2 regions of the Roseburia sp. OM03-7AC genome follow, and region 2 is predicted to be linked to the other one. Evidence: a T-box and tRNA genes for the amino acid it is inferred to sense, from the RefSeq annotation. Region 2 holds a T-box; the other holds one or more tRNA genes.
What was found. A T-box is a leader RNA that pairs with one kind of tRNA and senses whether it is charged. The one in region 2 lies ahead of thrS (threonine--tRNA ligase), so its partner is inferred to be a tRNA-Thr.
Positions count from the first base shown of each region.

Region 1: it encodes a tRNA-Thr, which carries the amino acid that the T-box ahead of thrS (threonine--tRNA ligase) is inferred to sense. The anticodon was not compared.

Region 1 is NZ_QTZJ01000001.1:377,877-385,892, reverse strand. It holds gene DXB39_RS01880 (epoxyqueuosine reductase QueH) at 1-331, opposite strand, end outside; gene DXB39_RS01875 (ABC transporter ATP-binding protein) at 449-1,216, shown strand; gene DXB39_RS01870 (ABC transporter permease) at 1,209-2,006, shown strand; gene DXB39_RS01865 (hypothetical protein) at 2,085-2,492, opposite strand; gene DXB39_RS01860 (DHH family phosphoesterase) at 2,499-3,473, opposite strand; gene DXB39_RS01855 (hypothetical protein) at 3,500-3,940, opposite strand; tRNA gene DXB39_RS01850 (tRNA-Thr) at 4,169-4,241, shown strand; gene DXB39_RS01845 (helix-turn-helix domain-containing protein) at 4,404-4,943, shown strand; gene potA (spermidine/putrescine ABC transporter ATP-binding protein) at 4,953-6,026, shown strand; gene DXB39_RS01835 (ABC transporter permease) at 6,019-6,840, shown strand; gene DXB39_RS01830 (ABC transporter permease) at 6,834-7,613, shown strand; gene DXB39_RS01825 (ABC transporter substrate-binding protein) at 7,617-8,016, shown strand, end outside.
Region 2 is NZ_QTZJ01000001.1:205,442-213,457, reverse strand. It holds gene mraZ (division/cell wall cluster transcriptional repressor MraZ) at 1-375, opposite strand, end outside; gene DXB39_RS14730 (hypothetical protein) at 576-752, opposite strand; gene DXB39_RS01035 (zinc dependent phospholipase C family protein) at 856-1,455, opposite strand; gene DXB39_RS01030 (DUF1540 domain-containing protein) at 1,644-1,958, opposite strand; gene thrS (threonine--tRNA ligase) at 2,182-4,143, opposite strand; T-box leader at 4,220-4,422, opposite strand; gene DXB39_RS01020 (SEC-C metal-binding domain-containing protein) at 4,516-5,016, opposite strand; gene DXB39_RS15175 (hypothetical protein) at 5,208-5,510, shown strand; gene rplT (50S ribosomal protein L20) at 5,548-5,904, opposite strand; gene rpmI (50S ribosomal protein L35) at 5,929-6,126, opposite strand; gene infC (translation initiation factor IF-3) at 6,149-6,643, opposite strand; gene DXB39_RS00995 (MutS-related protein) at 6,882-8,016, opposite strand, start outside.

The sequences.
Region 1 (8,016 bases), 170 kb from region 2:
TATTTTCATAACCTTTTACTGTTTCATAAAAACGCTCCGGTTCAAAGTTTCCTTCCACAAAGGAGACCGCATATTTCGTTGGAAATTCTTTAATAAAGCGTTTCTGCTCCGCTGCTCTGTGATAGTATTCATCCTCAGGATAAATATTGGGATTATAGTACAACACCGTAATATAAAAATAGTTGGAAAGATACTCTAATACATAAGAACTGCAGGGTGCACAGCAGCTATGAAGTAAAAGTTTCGGAACTTCTCCTCTTTCTTCTAATCCGGCAATCGTTTCATCTAATATTTTCTGGTAATTTTCTTTCATCGCATTTACCTTTCCCATTCAAAATTTCTGTCGATTCTGTTCCTATTATAATCTATCCTTTTCTTCTGTCAATCCGGGTGACCAATCTCATTTTTTCACATATATTATCCTATAAACTTCTATCAGGTGAATACCATGTGCTCCATCCTTGAATTGTCCAATATAGATTATATTTATCATACGAAAGACGGCGAAACCAAGGCTCTGTCCAATATCAGTTTTACTTTATCCAATGGAGAATTTGTTGCTATTGTAGGTCCCAGTGGATGTGGCAAATCAACACTTTTATCCCTTATCTGCGGTCTCCTTGTCCCATCCGGCGGCAGCATTTCCTTCATGGGACACCCCCTGCAGTCAAAGGATATCTTAAATATGGGATACATGCTCCAGAAAGACCATCTCTTAGAGTGGCGTACCATCGCATCCAATATCCAATTAGGGCTGGAAATCCAGCACAAAATGACACCAGAAAATCTTGCTTATGCCAGCCGGCTGTTAGAAACTTATGGACTTGCCGATTTTGCTGCAAAACGTCCTTCTGAGCTTTCCGGCGGCATGCGGCAGCGGGCTGCCCTGATTCGGACCCTGGTACTTCGCCCGGAGCTGCTTCTCTTAGATGAACCCTTCTCGGCATTAGATTATCAGACCCGCCTTAATGTCAGCAATGACATCGGTACCATTCTGCGGCAGGAACATAAAACCGCCATTCTTGTAACCCATGATTTATCCGAAGCAATTTCCATGGGAGACCGTGTCATTGTCTTAAGCCACCGGCCGGGCACAATCCGCTCCATTATACCCGTTTCCTTTGAGTCAGATCTTACGCCTTTAGAGAAACGGAATGACAGCCATTTTAAATCCTATTTTAACTTAATATGGAAGGAATTTAATCAAAATGAATAACCCATCCTCTGCACAGCTTATGTACTTACGGCAATGCCGCAGGCATCAGCTTAAAATAAAAATCTGTCGCATCCTGATTCTTATTGTCTTTCTATTGCAATGGGAGCTTTGTGCCAGATATGGAAAAATCGACCCTTTTATTTTCAGCAGTCCCACCAGACTTATCATCTGCTTCTACCAGATGATTACCGGTCAGAAGCTCCTTTATCACATTGGAATCACCCTGTTTGAAACCTTAAGCAGCTTTTTCTTTGTTATTATTTTAACATTACTGATTGCTACAATCCTCTGGTTTTCCAAAACCTTATCCGAAACCTTAGAGCCTTATCTTGTGGTTTTAAATTCCCTGCCAAAATCCGCGCTGGCTCCACTGCTGATTGTATGGCTGGGCGGCAATTACAAGACCATTATCATCACCGGTATGTCCGTAGCTATCTTTGGCTCTATTCTGAGTCTTTACACTGCTTTTTGTGATATGGATAAAGAAAAGATTCTTCTGATAAAGACATTAGGCGGCACCCGTAATGATGTCATGTTTAAAATTATGCTGCCGGGCTGTGTTCCCACCCTGCTTTCTATTATGAAAGTCAACATCGGTCTTTGTCTGGTTGGTGTTATCATCGGTGAATTTATTGCAGCAAAAAAAGGCTTAGGCTATCTTATTATTTATGGCAGCCAGGTTTTTAAATTAGACTGGGTCATCTTATCGATTCTGATTCTCTGTCTCATTGCCATGCTGCTCTATCAGCTGATTGGAAGTTTTGAGAAGCTCTGCTTAAAGAGGAAATAAAGAAAGGCGGTATGAATTGCACCTGCTCTTCATACTGCCTTTCTCTTTCTTACTTTACAGGAAATTACTTATGAATTTTTATGCTTCTTCGATTTCTTCAAAGTCACAGTAATCTGCACCTGCTTCAGAAGCAAACTTAAAACTTACTTTCTCGCCCTGATATTCCACGGTAAAATCACCTTCCATATCAAGGAAAGAATGTGCCTGGGCTATATTATCCAGGAATTCTGCCATATCTGCCGGAAAGTCTTTTGCATCTGCCTCTACGCTGCACTCTTCTTCTAAGATTTCCTGCTCCACAAAGAGACGCAGGGTAAAATCATCCAAATCACTTTCATCATCAAAATCTACACCCTGAAAATAATGATTGCCGCAATTTTTAAATAAGTTCTTTACATAAGAGGTACTGGATAAAATTCTCGACTGGGATACATCCTCTGCCTCAAGATAAATATGATAGGTTATCTTCACCTGATTTTCTGCCATGGTATCTTACCTTCCTTCTTCTGCCTTGATCTGCTCTAAGAACAGCATTTCTAATTTATAATCCCGGTCCAGTTCCAACTTTTCCACATTCTTCTTTGGAATGAAGCCGCCAGCCATTGCCGGATGTCCGCCACCATTTCCATAATCTTCTAATGCCTTTGCTACAACTCTTCCGGCATCTACACGATTTAATGCACTCCGGACAGAAAACTTAATGCCGTCAGAACGGATTGCATAAATCACGGAAATATTAACTACATCAAGAGATAAAATAAAGTCTGAAATAATTGCAATCAGTGCATCCGGACAATCAAACGGAATGGATGCAAATCCCACATCATCATAAATGTGGATGTTATCGATTGCTGCACCATATGCCTTTAAATCAGAAAACTCCATTACATTTACATACATGGATTTTAACTCTTCCACATCTGCCATCGGATAGATGTATGCAAACATATCCACATCAAGCTTTGTTGTACCCCGGACAAAGTCATCCGTATCCATCTTGATACCATATGCAAGTGCTGCCGCCACATGCCGGCTCATTGGTGTATTGGTAAGATAAAAATACTCTGCAATCATAGTGGCACAGGCTCCTACACGGCGCACATCTTTATAAGCATATTCACAAGCAATTACTGTCGGATGATGGTCAATACATGCCACCTCATCTCCGATAAAATCGGTCAGATTCGCATTATATTTCTGTGAGTCTACGGTAACAATATAGTCCTCTTTCTTCATATCATCCAAATCTTCTTTAGACAAAATATCAATATGAAATGTGTCAAACATCTTTCTTGTACTCAGGCGTTCAATCTTACCATCATAACAGATATCTGCTTTAATCCCATGGTAATTTAAAAAATGCTGTAAGCCAAAGGCACTGGCAATCGCATCCGGATCTGGAAAATTATGTGTCTGAATATAAGTTCTGTGTCCTCTTAATAACTCTACTAATTGTAAGGGATCCATGTTTTATCTCCTGGTATGATTTCTTCTTATTTTAATATAGAAAGCGGATTATTTTCCTTCTGGAATTTCAATGCAAACAAAGCTGCCCCATAGCATAAAATTCCAATCAGCATAAATATTACTTTACCGGAAATTATTCCAACGACAATCTCTGCTGCTGCAACAATTCCATGCAGCCAGACAGGAAGGTTATGCAGACATGCAGCAAGTCCCGCTTCAATCAACACTACAATACATACGCTCACTACCGGCATCTTCCATACCAGTATACCCAGTACAATTTCCAATACGGCAAAAACCACAAATACACATAACATAATCAGCGCGCTGTTTTCCTTTAATTCTGCAATCGTAAACTGACTGTTCTTCTTTGCATAATTTTTCTTTGCGCTGTTGATTTTCTTCTTCATATTCTTCTTACTGTCCTCAGTTTTCTTTCCCCCTGAAACAAATTCCTTCACTTCCATGAAAAAAACTTCCTCCTTGTAATGATTTCCCTTTTCATAAGCCGGTTCATCTTTCTCCGGTTCTTACACATCTACGCCCATTATACCAAGTAACCTTTGAAAGAACAACTTTTTTCAAAAAAACATTGCAAATTTATTTTTTTCTATATATAATATTATAGTATGATTTTAATAAATAAAGGGTTGTCTGAGGAAAATATTCTATTTCGCATATAACCAGATTATTCTGCTTCCGTGGCTCAGTTGGTAGAGCGGCGCATTCGTAATGCGTAGGTCAGGGGTTCGAGTCCCCTCGGGAGCTTTTTTTGTTGTCTAAAAATAATCTAAAAATAGTATTGACATTTCTCTTTCAATTTCTCATAATACTCCTTAGTGAGTTTATTATTATTAAACTTCAAATACATTATTAGCTTCATTTTGTAAAAACTATGTAAAATCACTTTTCATGGAAAGGAAGTACAAAATGGATATTGGAAATAAAATCAAGGAGCTGCGGATTCTCTACGGTCTCACCCAGCAGGAACTGGCTGACCGTCTGGAATTATCCAAAGGATTTATCTCCCAGTTAGAGCGTAATCTTACATCTCCTTCCGTGGGTACACTTTTAGATATTATCCAGTGTCTCGGCACTACGCCGGCAGAATTTTTTGCAGATGATGAACCTGCACAGCTTGTCTTTAAAAATGAAGATTATTTTGAAAAAGAAGATGCGGAACACAGGAGCTTAATCGAATGGATGGTTCCCGGTGCCCAGAAAGATATGATGGAACCGGTACGTCTGACGCTGAAGCCCGGCGGCACATCAGACATCTATCTTCCACATGAGGGAGAAGAATTCGGCTATGTACTTAAGGGCTCCATTAAAATCATATATGGTACCCGTACTTATACTGCAAGACAGGGGGAGTCTTTTTATCTTAAGTCCAATAAAAAGCACCATATCGAAAATACCGGCAGGAAAGATGCCGTTCTTATCTGGGTTACAAACCCACCAAGTTTTTAGGAGGTTATGATGGGCAAGAAATTAATACAATTAGAAAATATTACCAAAACTTATGACGGAAATATGATTTTGGATGACTTAAATCTTTATGTAAAGGAAAACGAATTCTTAACACTGCTGGGACCTTCCGGCTGTGGAAAGACTACTACCCTGCGTCTTATCGGTGGTTTTGAGACACCGGACACCGGACGTATTATTTTTGATGGAAAAGATATTACTTCTCTTCCGCCAAATGAGCGTAAATTAAATACCGTATTCCAGAAATACGCACTTTTTACCCATATGAGCATTGCAGAAAATATTGCTTTTGGGTTAAAAATCAGCAAGAAAAGCAAGGCTTATATTCAGGATAAAATCAAATATGCCTTAAAGCTTGTAAACTTAGACGGTTATGAAAACCGCAGCATTGATTCCTTAAGCGGTGGCCAGCAGCAACGTATTGCCATTGCCCGTGCCATTGTAAATGAACCAAAGGTGCTCCTTTTAGACGAGCCTTTGGGTGCACTGGATTTAAAAATGCGTCAGGACATGCAGTACGAACTGATTCGTCTGAAAAATGAACTTGGCATTACTTTTATCTATGTTACCCACGACCAGGAAGAAGCCCTTACCATGTCAGACACCATTGCTGTCATGAATCAGGGCTATATCCAGCAAATTGGTACTCCGGAAGATATTTATAATGAGCCGGAAAATGCATTCGTTGCCGACTTTATCGGAGACAGCAATATCATTGACGGTATCATGATTGAGGATAAATTAGTCAGCTTCTTAGGCATCAAGCACGAATGTGTCGACACCGGTTTTGGTAATAATAAACCGGTAGACGTAGTCATCCGCCCGGAAGATATTGAGATTGTAGAAGCCGGCACCGGTTTTATGGATGGTGATATTACTTCTGTTATCTTCAAGGGTGTCCACTATGAAATCGAAATTATGGCTGGCGGCTATGAATGGCTTGTTCATACCACCAAATATTTTGAAACCGGAAGCCATGTAGGAATGAAGGTAATTCCTTTCAATATCCAGATTATGCATAAACCGGAATCCAGTGACGAAAAGGCGGTGGAACTCGATGCATAATGCCAGAAAAAGACTTTTAGCCGGACCTTATCTGGTCTGGATTATTGGATTTACTGTACTTCCGATTCTGATGATATTATATTACGCATTCACCAACAGTGACGGTGGTTTTACCTGGGCAAATATTGCTGCAATTGCAGACCCGGTACATATAAAAGCACTCCTGCTTTCCTTAAAGCTTGGTATCTTATGTACAATTGTCTGTCTCCTGCTCTCCTACCCGCTTGCCATGATATTAAATAGTCTTCATATCAAGCATCAGAGCTTTGTGGTATTTATCTTCGTCCTGCCAATGTGGATGAATTTTATGCTGCGTATTTTAGCATGGCAGATGTTACTTTCCAATAATGGAATTATCAATGGATTTCTTTCCATTTTCGGCATCCCGAAGCTTCATATGTTAAATACCCAGGGAGCCGTTGTATTTGGCATGATTTATGATTTTCTTCCATTTATGATTATGCCGATTTACAATTCCATAGTACGTATCCGCAAAGAAACCATAGATGCGGCAAGGGATTTAGGTGCCAACAGTTTTATCACCTTCTTCCGTATCATTCTGCCGCTTACTTTGCCTGGAATTGTCAGCGGAATTATTATGGTATTCGTGCCGGCACTTACCTCCTTTGTTATTTCAGACCTTTTAGGTGGAGGTAAAGTACTTCTCATTGGAAATGTTATTGAGCAGTCCTTCATGCAGGGTTCCTACTGGAATTTAGGTTCCGGACTTTCCATTGTACTTATGATTTTTGTTTTAATCAGTATGGCATTTATGAATCGTGCCGGTGAATCAGGAGGGCATGCAGTATGGTAAAGAAAAGTTTATCAAGAATTTATCTTGCAATTATTTTCCTGTTTCTGTATCTTCCAATTGGAGTTCTGATTGTACTTTCCTTCAACAACTCCCTCTCCCGTGTAAAATGGGGCGGATTTACGACAGAATGGTACCGCAATCTTGTTTCTGACCCGACTATTATGAATGCCTTTTATACCACGATTCTGATTACCGTTGCATCTTCCGTGATTGCTACAATAATCGGAACCATGGCAGCAATCGGAATCAGTGCCATGCGGAAAAGGAACCGTCAGATTATGCTTGGTGCAACTAACATTCCACTTCTGAATGCAGATATTGTTACCGGCATCTCCCTGATGCTGCTTTTTGTCCGCTTTACAGAGCTTGGAACATCAACCGTATTGATTGCACATATTACCTTTGACATTCCATATGTCATTTTAAATGTACTGCCTAAGCTTTCCAACACCTCATCCCATACCTATGAGGCCGCCAGAGACTTAGGTGCAACACCACTTTATGCATTTTTCAAAATTGTATGGCCGGATATCAAGCCTGGTGTATTCTCCGGTTTTCTGATGGCCGTGACAATGTCCCTAGACGATTTCTCCATCACCTATTTTACCAAGGGTGCCGGTGTCAATACATTGTCCACCATGATTTATACCCAGCTGCGTAAAGGTATTATTCCTGAGATGTATGCGCTATCTACTATTTTATTCTTCCTTGCACTGGTACTTCTTCTGATTATGAATTACCGCAGTGTCAAGGATGCGAAAGGAAGGTCTTAGGAAATGAAGAAATTCTTATTTTCATTTATGCTTATTGCTGGTCTCCTTACTCTTTCCGGCTGTGGACAGAAAGAGGATGAAAATGCACTTGTTATTTTAAATTATGGAAAATATATAGAGCCGGATGTTATCCAGCAATTTGAAAAAGAAACCGGTATTACCATCAAATACGAAGAATATGAAAGTCCGGAGGAAATGTATACCAAATACAAAGCGGGTTCCATCAAATACGATTTAATCTGTACCTCCGACTATATGATCCAGAAGCTTATCAATGAAGGTGAAGTCTTAGAAATGGATTATGATAATATTCCACTTTACGAAAACATCGACCCGACCTATGTGGAATTTTCCAAGGCCTTTGACCCGGAAACGAAATACACACTACCTTATTTCTTCGGCA
Region 2 (8,016 bases):
AGTATTGGTATCCTGCCATCTGTTCTTGTCCCAAATCTCAATTCGCTTTAAGACTCCGACTGATACGACTTCTTTCTCTAATCCGGCAAATTCTCTTAACACTGCCGGAAGAAGAATTCTTCCCTGCTTGTCCACTTCACAGGTTGTTGCTCCTGCAAAGAAGAAACGTGAGAATTTTCTTGCATCTTTTGAGGTAAGTGGTACGTTGCGGAATTTTTCTTCAATGTTCTGCCATTCTTCATTTGGGTACACAAAAAGACACCCATCCAAACCCTTCGTTACTACAAACTCATCACCGAGCTGTTCTCTGAATTTGGAAGGAACAATCATTCTGCCCTTGGCGTCTATGTTGTGACTGTACTCTCCCATGAACATTGTCAAACACCTCAGTCCGGTTGCTATTTATCCACAAAGTTATCAACTTATCCACCACTTTGTGCCATTTTCAACCACTTTCCTCCACTTATGAATACATATTACCCCACTTTTGGGAAAAAATCAATATACTACACATAAAAATGCACAAAAAAAGAAGCACATTTCTCAATGTACTTCTTTCCACTTACTCTTTACTTTTATCTTATTGGTACAAGTTCTTTTTGCTCACATAGCGATACATAGTTCTCAATCAGTCTGTCCACTTCCAGGCTCAGGTCATAGCATTCATCCATACTTTTCGCTCGTTCCAGTGCTTCATCCAGTCGGATTCTTGCACGTTCAATCGCAATGCGAAGTGCTTCCCTTTCATCCATAAGCATTTCTCCTATGCTGTGTCCCATCTCTGTGTTGTTCTTTGTAAATTCATTTTACTCTGCTCATCACCAAAAATCAAACAAAATATAACATCTTTTTTCGTCAATATTCGACAGCAAGCGGCATTTTTTCCTTATGCTGTGTTTTATAAAACAAATCGGCAATGGCCTCCACCAGCATCCGGTTGGTTGCTACTATATTCCGAATATCTGTTTCTATATTAATTTTTCTTCCAAGATACTGTTTATGCCTCTCTAAAATATATTCATACAGTGCCTCTGCATCAGAAAAATCAGCCTGCACTTTTTCTCCTGCTTCCATATTCCGGCTCATAATATAATTTTTAAGGCTTCGCTTCAATTGTTCTTCATAGGAACAATGATCCTTTAAGTTTCCCGGATAAATCTTGTTATGCGGATAAGTAAAATAATCAGCTACATAATGCGTTACCTGCCCGAGATTCATATAATACCGGCGTTTACGGGTCAGTTTCCCCTGCTGTTTACCGAAAATCAATTGATTCACCATCTTTTTCACATCCGGAAACGTCCCATTGATTTCATGTTTCTTATATACAAAAGATGGTTTGCAATCCGGCAGGATGCTGCCAATATAAAAAGACAGTCTATGTTTCTTAAGTTCTTCATCCTCTGTATTCTTTGCAATATAACGTGCCAGCAAAATATGTGATTTTTTTCTCATTTGCTTCCTCCTGTTTACCATCTACACCTTACACATTACTTCTGCTTTATTTATGCTTCAATCACATTATACTTTCTTTCATCTCATTTACAATAGTATTTTTCTTAAGATTCTTCTAAATTTCTGTGTCCAATCTGTTAAGAGTAGACACAGAAATATTTTGCTAAAACTTACTGATATTCCACTTTTTAGGAACAACAGAAGCTGGCACACTCTGTTTCCATACAGGTACAGGCATTCGTTCCGGCTACCTGGATGTCTTTTGCATGACATTTTCTTCCTTCATTGAATTTACAGTTTACTGCCTCACAGGTAACATCGCTCATCTTAGGCGGTTTACCGGTCGAATTGGCACATCCACAGTTTTTCTTCTCTTCAAAACTTCCACAGCTTGTCTCACTGTTGCGGTTTGCATGTGCACCCTCTACCGTAATATTTCCACGGCAACAGCAATCATCTTTCTGGAAACTGCAGCTTCTTACAGAACATTTTAATTCTGTCACAAAAATCATCTCCTTTCTTTCGTTACATGTTTAGTATCTCCAAAGGAAATCTTTTTATGTTACCAACTTCATGTAAAAAAGAATGTACCTTGACACATTCTCGTGCCTGCGGCGGCTGCTTTCCTGTAAAGTAAAAAAGACTGTTGTCCGGTGCAAATTGCCAGCAACAGTCTTTTTGAATCCATGTAAATTATAAAATTAAAAATTAGATTTTATTGCATTTTTATTTTTCTTCTGCAACTTCTTCCTTACGGATTTCCTTTGTACGAATCTCTTCGCAGATTGCATCAATGAATTCTCCTAAAGGTTTTACACCTTCATCTCCTGCAAAACGGCTTCTTACGGATACGGTTCCGTCCTCTGCCTCCTGCTGACCAACTACCAGCATGTACGGCAGCTTATCCAGTCTTGCTTCACGAATCTTGAATCCGATTTTCTCAGAACGGTTATCAACCGTTACATCTACATCATGAGCTGCTAATTCTTTTCTTACCTGCTCTGCATAGTCTGCATATTTTTCAGAAATCGGCAATACTCTTACCTGTTCCGGGCAAAGCCAGGTTGGGAATTTTCCTGCATAATGTTCAATCAGCCATGCAAGGGTACGCTCATAACATCCCATGGATGTACGATGGATAATCCAAGGAAGTACTTTCTCACCCTTCTCATCGATATAGTACATGCCAAACTTCTCTGCACTTGCACAATCAAGCTGGATGGTAACCATGGTATCTTCTTTTCCATATACATTCTTTGCCTGAATATCAATCTTTGGTCCGTAGAATGCAGCTTCCCCATCTGCTTCTGTATACTTGATGCCATTCTTATCCATAACATCACGCAGATACTGCTGGGTACTGTTCCAATATGCTTCGTCGCCCAGATATTTTTCTTTGTTGTTCGGATCCCATTTGGACAGACGGTAAGTAACATCTCCATCGATACCAAGTGTAGTCATTACATAATGGCAAAGCTCAGTACATCTGGTAAGTTCTTCTTCCGCCTGTTCCGGGCAAAGAATAATATGTGCCTCTGTAATAGTAAACTGTCTGACACGGGTAAGTCCATGCATCTCTCCGGAGTCCTCATTCCGGAACAATGTAGAAGTCTCTGACATCCGATATGGCAGATCTCTGTAAGAGTGCTGTTCATTCATGTATACATAATACTGGAATGGACAGGTCATCGGACGCAGTGCCATTGTCTCTTTGTCGTCGCTGTCCTTATTTAAAATGAACATTCCATCCATGTAGTGATCCCAGTGTCCGGAAATCTTATAGAGGTCACTCTTTGCCATCAGCGGAGTTCTGGTACGTACATAACCCCACTCTTTATCCTCTAAGTCTTCTATCCAACGCTGCAGTTTCATAATCATCTTGGTTCCCTTTGGTGTAAATAAAGGAAGTCCCTGTCCGATAACATCAACAGTGGTAAATAATCCCATTTCACGACCAAGTTTGTTATGGTCACGGCGTTTGGCATCTTCTAATTTCTCTAAGTATTCTTTTAACTCTTCCTTCTTATTAAAAGCAGTACCATAAATTCTCTGTAATCTTGCTTTGTCAGAATTACCTCTCCAATATGCCATGGAAGATGATGTCAGCTTAAATGCCTTTACGCCCTTGGTTGTCATCAGATGTGGGCCAGCACATAAATCTACGAAGCCGCCCTGGTCATAGAAAGAAATTTCTTCTCCCTCTGGTAATTCTTCAATCAGTTCTACTTTGTATGGCTCATTACGTTCCTGCATGAATTTGATTGCTTCCTCTCTTGGAAGTGTGAATCGTTTTAATTCATGACCTTCCTTGATAATCTTCTTCATCTCTGCTTCCAGATTATCGAGGTCTTCTCTTGAAAATGGGGCATGATCAAAATCATAATAGAATCCATCTTCAATTGCCGGTCCGATCGTAATCTTTGCATCCGGGAATAATTTCTTTACCGCCTGAGCCAGCACATGGGATGCAGTATGGCGGATTACCTTTAATCCTTCTTCATCACTTGCTGTTATAATATTTAAATTGCAGTCCTTGTCAAGAACGGTTCGTAAATCCACCACTTCTCCGTCTACTTCACCGGCGCATGCAACTCTTGCAAGGCCTTCGCTGATATCTGCTGCAATATCATAGACTGATTTTGCTTCACTGTACTCTTTTACTGAGCCATCTTTTAATGTGATTTTCATGTTCAAGTCTCCTTTTCTTATTATATTAGTATTAATAACTGCAAAGTAAAAAATCCCTGATGCATAAAATTTATGCATCAGGGACGATACTCTATCGTGGTTCCACCCTGCTTGCTGTACTTATCGTACAACCGCTCATTCTGATGATAACGGAATCACCGGACCGGATTGGGGTCACTCAGAGCTGGTCTTCACATTACGCTCCATCAGAATACTCTCACCAGATGTATTCCTCTCTTTGACTTCCTGTTATGCTACTCGTCTCTTCTTTGTTTTGTCCTTTTGACAAAAGCTATTGTATACTCTTTTTTCTGCTATGTAAAGAGTTTTTCTGTGAAATATTTTCCAAATGTTTTCCAAAATATTTTATTCTTATCTTCCGCAGCAGAATTTATATTTCTTTCCACTTCCACAAGGACACGGATCATTTCTTCCGACTTTCTTTCCAACTACAACAGTGCCGGATTTCTTCTGCTCTAAATAAAGCTTTCTCTTGGTATCTGCATCAAAAATTTCATCCCACTGTGGTAATTCATAGAGCCAGTCAGCTTTGGCATCTACCATGTTCTTGTATAATTTTTCTTTATCGAATGCAAGGCTTACCTTGGTATCCTCTTCCATAGTATCAATTGGGTTTGGTGTTACCAGGCTGTCATTGATTCCATCTAAGAATCCAGTCATATCCATAATGCTGAGGTCGTATTTCTCTGCCAGCTCTTTTACAGTTCCTTCTACCTTCTCATCCGGGTTTGCTAAAAGCTTCTCATATACGCCCTTCTCTAACATAAAATATCTCTGCCAGAACTTCTGTAATTTTCCTCTATCTGCCTGCTGATCATAAGCAATCTTCTGCCATTCTTCTAATAATGCCATTGTTCATATCCATCCTTTAATCCATATTTAGTCGTATAACGCTTGTTTCAGTATAGCATATTTTGTGCTTTTTTCAAGTATTTATCCTCTGCAACTTTACATTTTCTGATTGACTATCTGCTGTCAAATGTTAAAATAATGTATATTGCTTTTTTCTAAAAACAGGTCATCAAAGAAAGTTGAGGTCATATATGAAAAAGACAAAACAGATTCTTGCAATTATCGGTGTTGTACTCTTAGTTGCCCTCTATGTTTCCACTCTTGTTTTTGCATTGATTGGAAGCGATTTTGCCACAAACTGTCTTAAGGCTTCCATCTATGCCACTGTGGTTGTCCCGGTTCTCATCTGGGCTTATACCATGGTATACCGCTTACTTAAGAATCATTACTCTTTAAGAGAAGATTTGGATTCCATCAAAAAAGAAGCTTCCGGGCAGGATGCTTCCGCAAAAACTTCAAATGAACCAAACATCAAAAAAGAGGATTGCGAATAACCACAATCCTCTTTTATAACTTGTCCACTTCTTAAAACTAAGCAAGTTTTGTTTTTGCAAGCTCTGCTAATGTTGCAAATCCTTCTGCATCATTTACAGCCATCTCAGCTAACATTTTACGGTTCATATCAACACCAGCTAATTTTAAACCATACATAAATTTGCTGTAAGATAATCCATTCATTCTTGCTGCTGCGTTAATACGGGCAATCCATAACTGTCTGAACTGTCTCTTTCTCTGTTTTCTTCCTGCATAAGAACTTGTTAAGGCTCTCATGACAGACTGTTTTGCTACTCTATACTGTTTGGAGCGTGCTCCTCTGTAACCTTTAGCTAATTTTAATGTTCTATTATGTTTCTTTTTAGCGTTTAAGCCGCCTTTAATTCTTGCCATGTTCTATTCCTCCTTAACCAATTCTTATAAATATGGTAAAATCTTCTTCATATTCTTAACATTTGTTGCATCTGTCATTGCAGGTTTTCTAAGATTTCTCTTAGTCTTAGTTGTTTTCTTTGTTAAGATATGTCTCTTATAAGCCTTGTTTCTCTTTAATTTTCCTGTTCCTGTTAATTTGAAACGTTTTGCTGCTGCTCTGCTTGTTTTCTGTTTTGGCATAATTTATTCCTCCTTAAAATCATTATCTTTTCTCTGCCAGCACCATACCCATGCTTCTGCCTTCCAGCTTTGGTGCTTTCTCCACTACTGCAATATCTGCAAGTGCTTCTGCAAAATCATCCAGAATATGTTTGCTTGCCTGTACATGTGCCATTTCTCTGCCACGGAAACGAAGTGTAACTTTTACTTTATTTCCTTTGGAAATGAACTTTCTTGCGGCATTCATTTTGGTATTCAAATCATTGGTATCGATATTTGGAGAAAGACGAACTTCTTTTAATTCAACCGTTTTCTGTTTCTTACGTGCTTCCTTCTCTTTTCTTGCAAGCTCATATCTGTATTTACCGTAATCGATAATCTTACATACAGGTGGCTTTGCTCCAGGAGCAATCTTTACTAAATCAAGTTCTGCTTCCTGTGCCAGCTTATATGCTTCTCTTGCCGACATGATACCTAACTGTTCACCATCCGCGCCAATCAGGCGGACTTCCTTATCTCTGATTTGTTCATTGATCATTAACTCGCTAATGGTCGTACACCTCCAAAATTAAATTCACCACAGCTTTGCCAGACAACTTTCCGTTTATTTCCGCAAAAAAAGTGGATAGACAGACTATCCACTTCAAAATGATTCGCTCATTGCATACTCATTATAAACACTTAGTCACTTGATTGTGCTAAGGTGAGAGTGGATACTCTACTTTCTTCAACTTGCTTATAGTACCATATGTCATTTCGTTCGTCAAGCATTATTTTTACCGATATTCGCTTCTGATATTTTCCGCCCTCTCAATAATCGTTTCCGGGAACCCGGTAAAGGAAAGCAGGCGAATTGCATTCTGGGAATTTGCTGGTCCCTTCTGCAATTTATAATCAAATACAATATCCGCTTCTCCAAACTCTTCGGAAAAATGATAATTGTCATAACCAATTTTTTCAAGCTCCGTCAATTCCTTATCATGGGATGCCACAATTGCAATGCAGTTATGATGTGCCAGATATTCCATGATTGCTTTTGAAGCTGCAATACGCTCCTGGGTATTGGTTCCTCTTAAGATTTCATCAATAACACAGATAACCAGTTCATCCTCCGACAAAGCATCCAGGATACGTTTTAAATATTTAATCTCTTTAATAAAATAACTGTCACCGGATAAAATATCGTCTCTTACCGCCATGGAAGTAATCATTTTTGCATGAGGCAGATGCATTCTTTTTGCGGTGCAGGTATGAATGCTCTGTGCCAGTATCACATTGACAGCTATGGTCTTGATAAAGGTTGACTTACCGGAAGCATTGGAGCCTGTGATAATGCAGTTATGCTGAAGTTCCATAGAATTGGTCACTGCTCCATGAAGCAGCGGATGATAAATTTCTTCCATCTCAAGCTGCTTTGCTTCCTCATATTCCGGTACTGTCACAAGAGGCAGACTCTTTCGGAAAGAGCCTGTGCTGACCGCTGCATCCAGTTCTCCTACCACCCGGTAAATCTTAAGATAAGCATCCTGGTTATCCATAAACTGATTCAATACTTTCATATAAGTAAGGATATGCCACTGGGTTACTCCTAGCAGGAAATCCTGCAGCATTTCAAACACATCTCCCATGGCATTTCTGCTCTGGATATTTAGCAGAAATGCCTTCTTATCCATTTTGGCAAATACCGGAAGCAGCGGTGCCAGTTCCTCACATATTTTGTCTTTCCGGTATTCCTGCTCCAGTTCTCGTGCTACCGTAATCAGGTATGCCGCCGTTCCCATCATATGAATCTCCTGGTCAAACTTCAGCCGGACCGTAAAGATATACACCGACAAATTCACAAGAAATACTACCACCAAAGCTGACAGAGCATATATATTATGAAATACGACTGCCGCCACAACAACTACC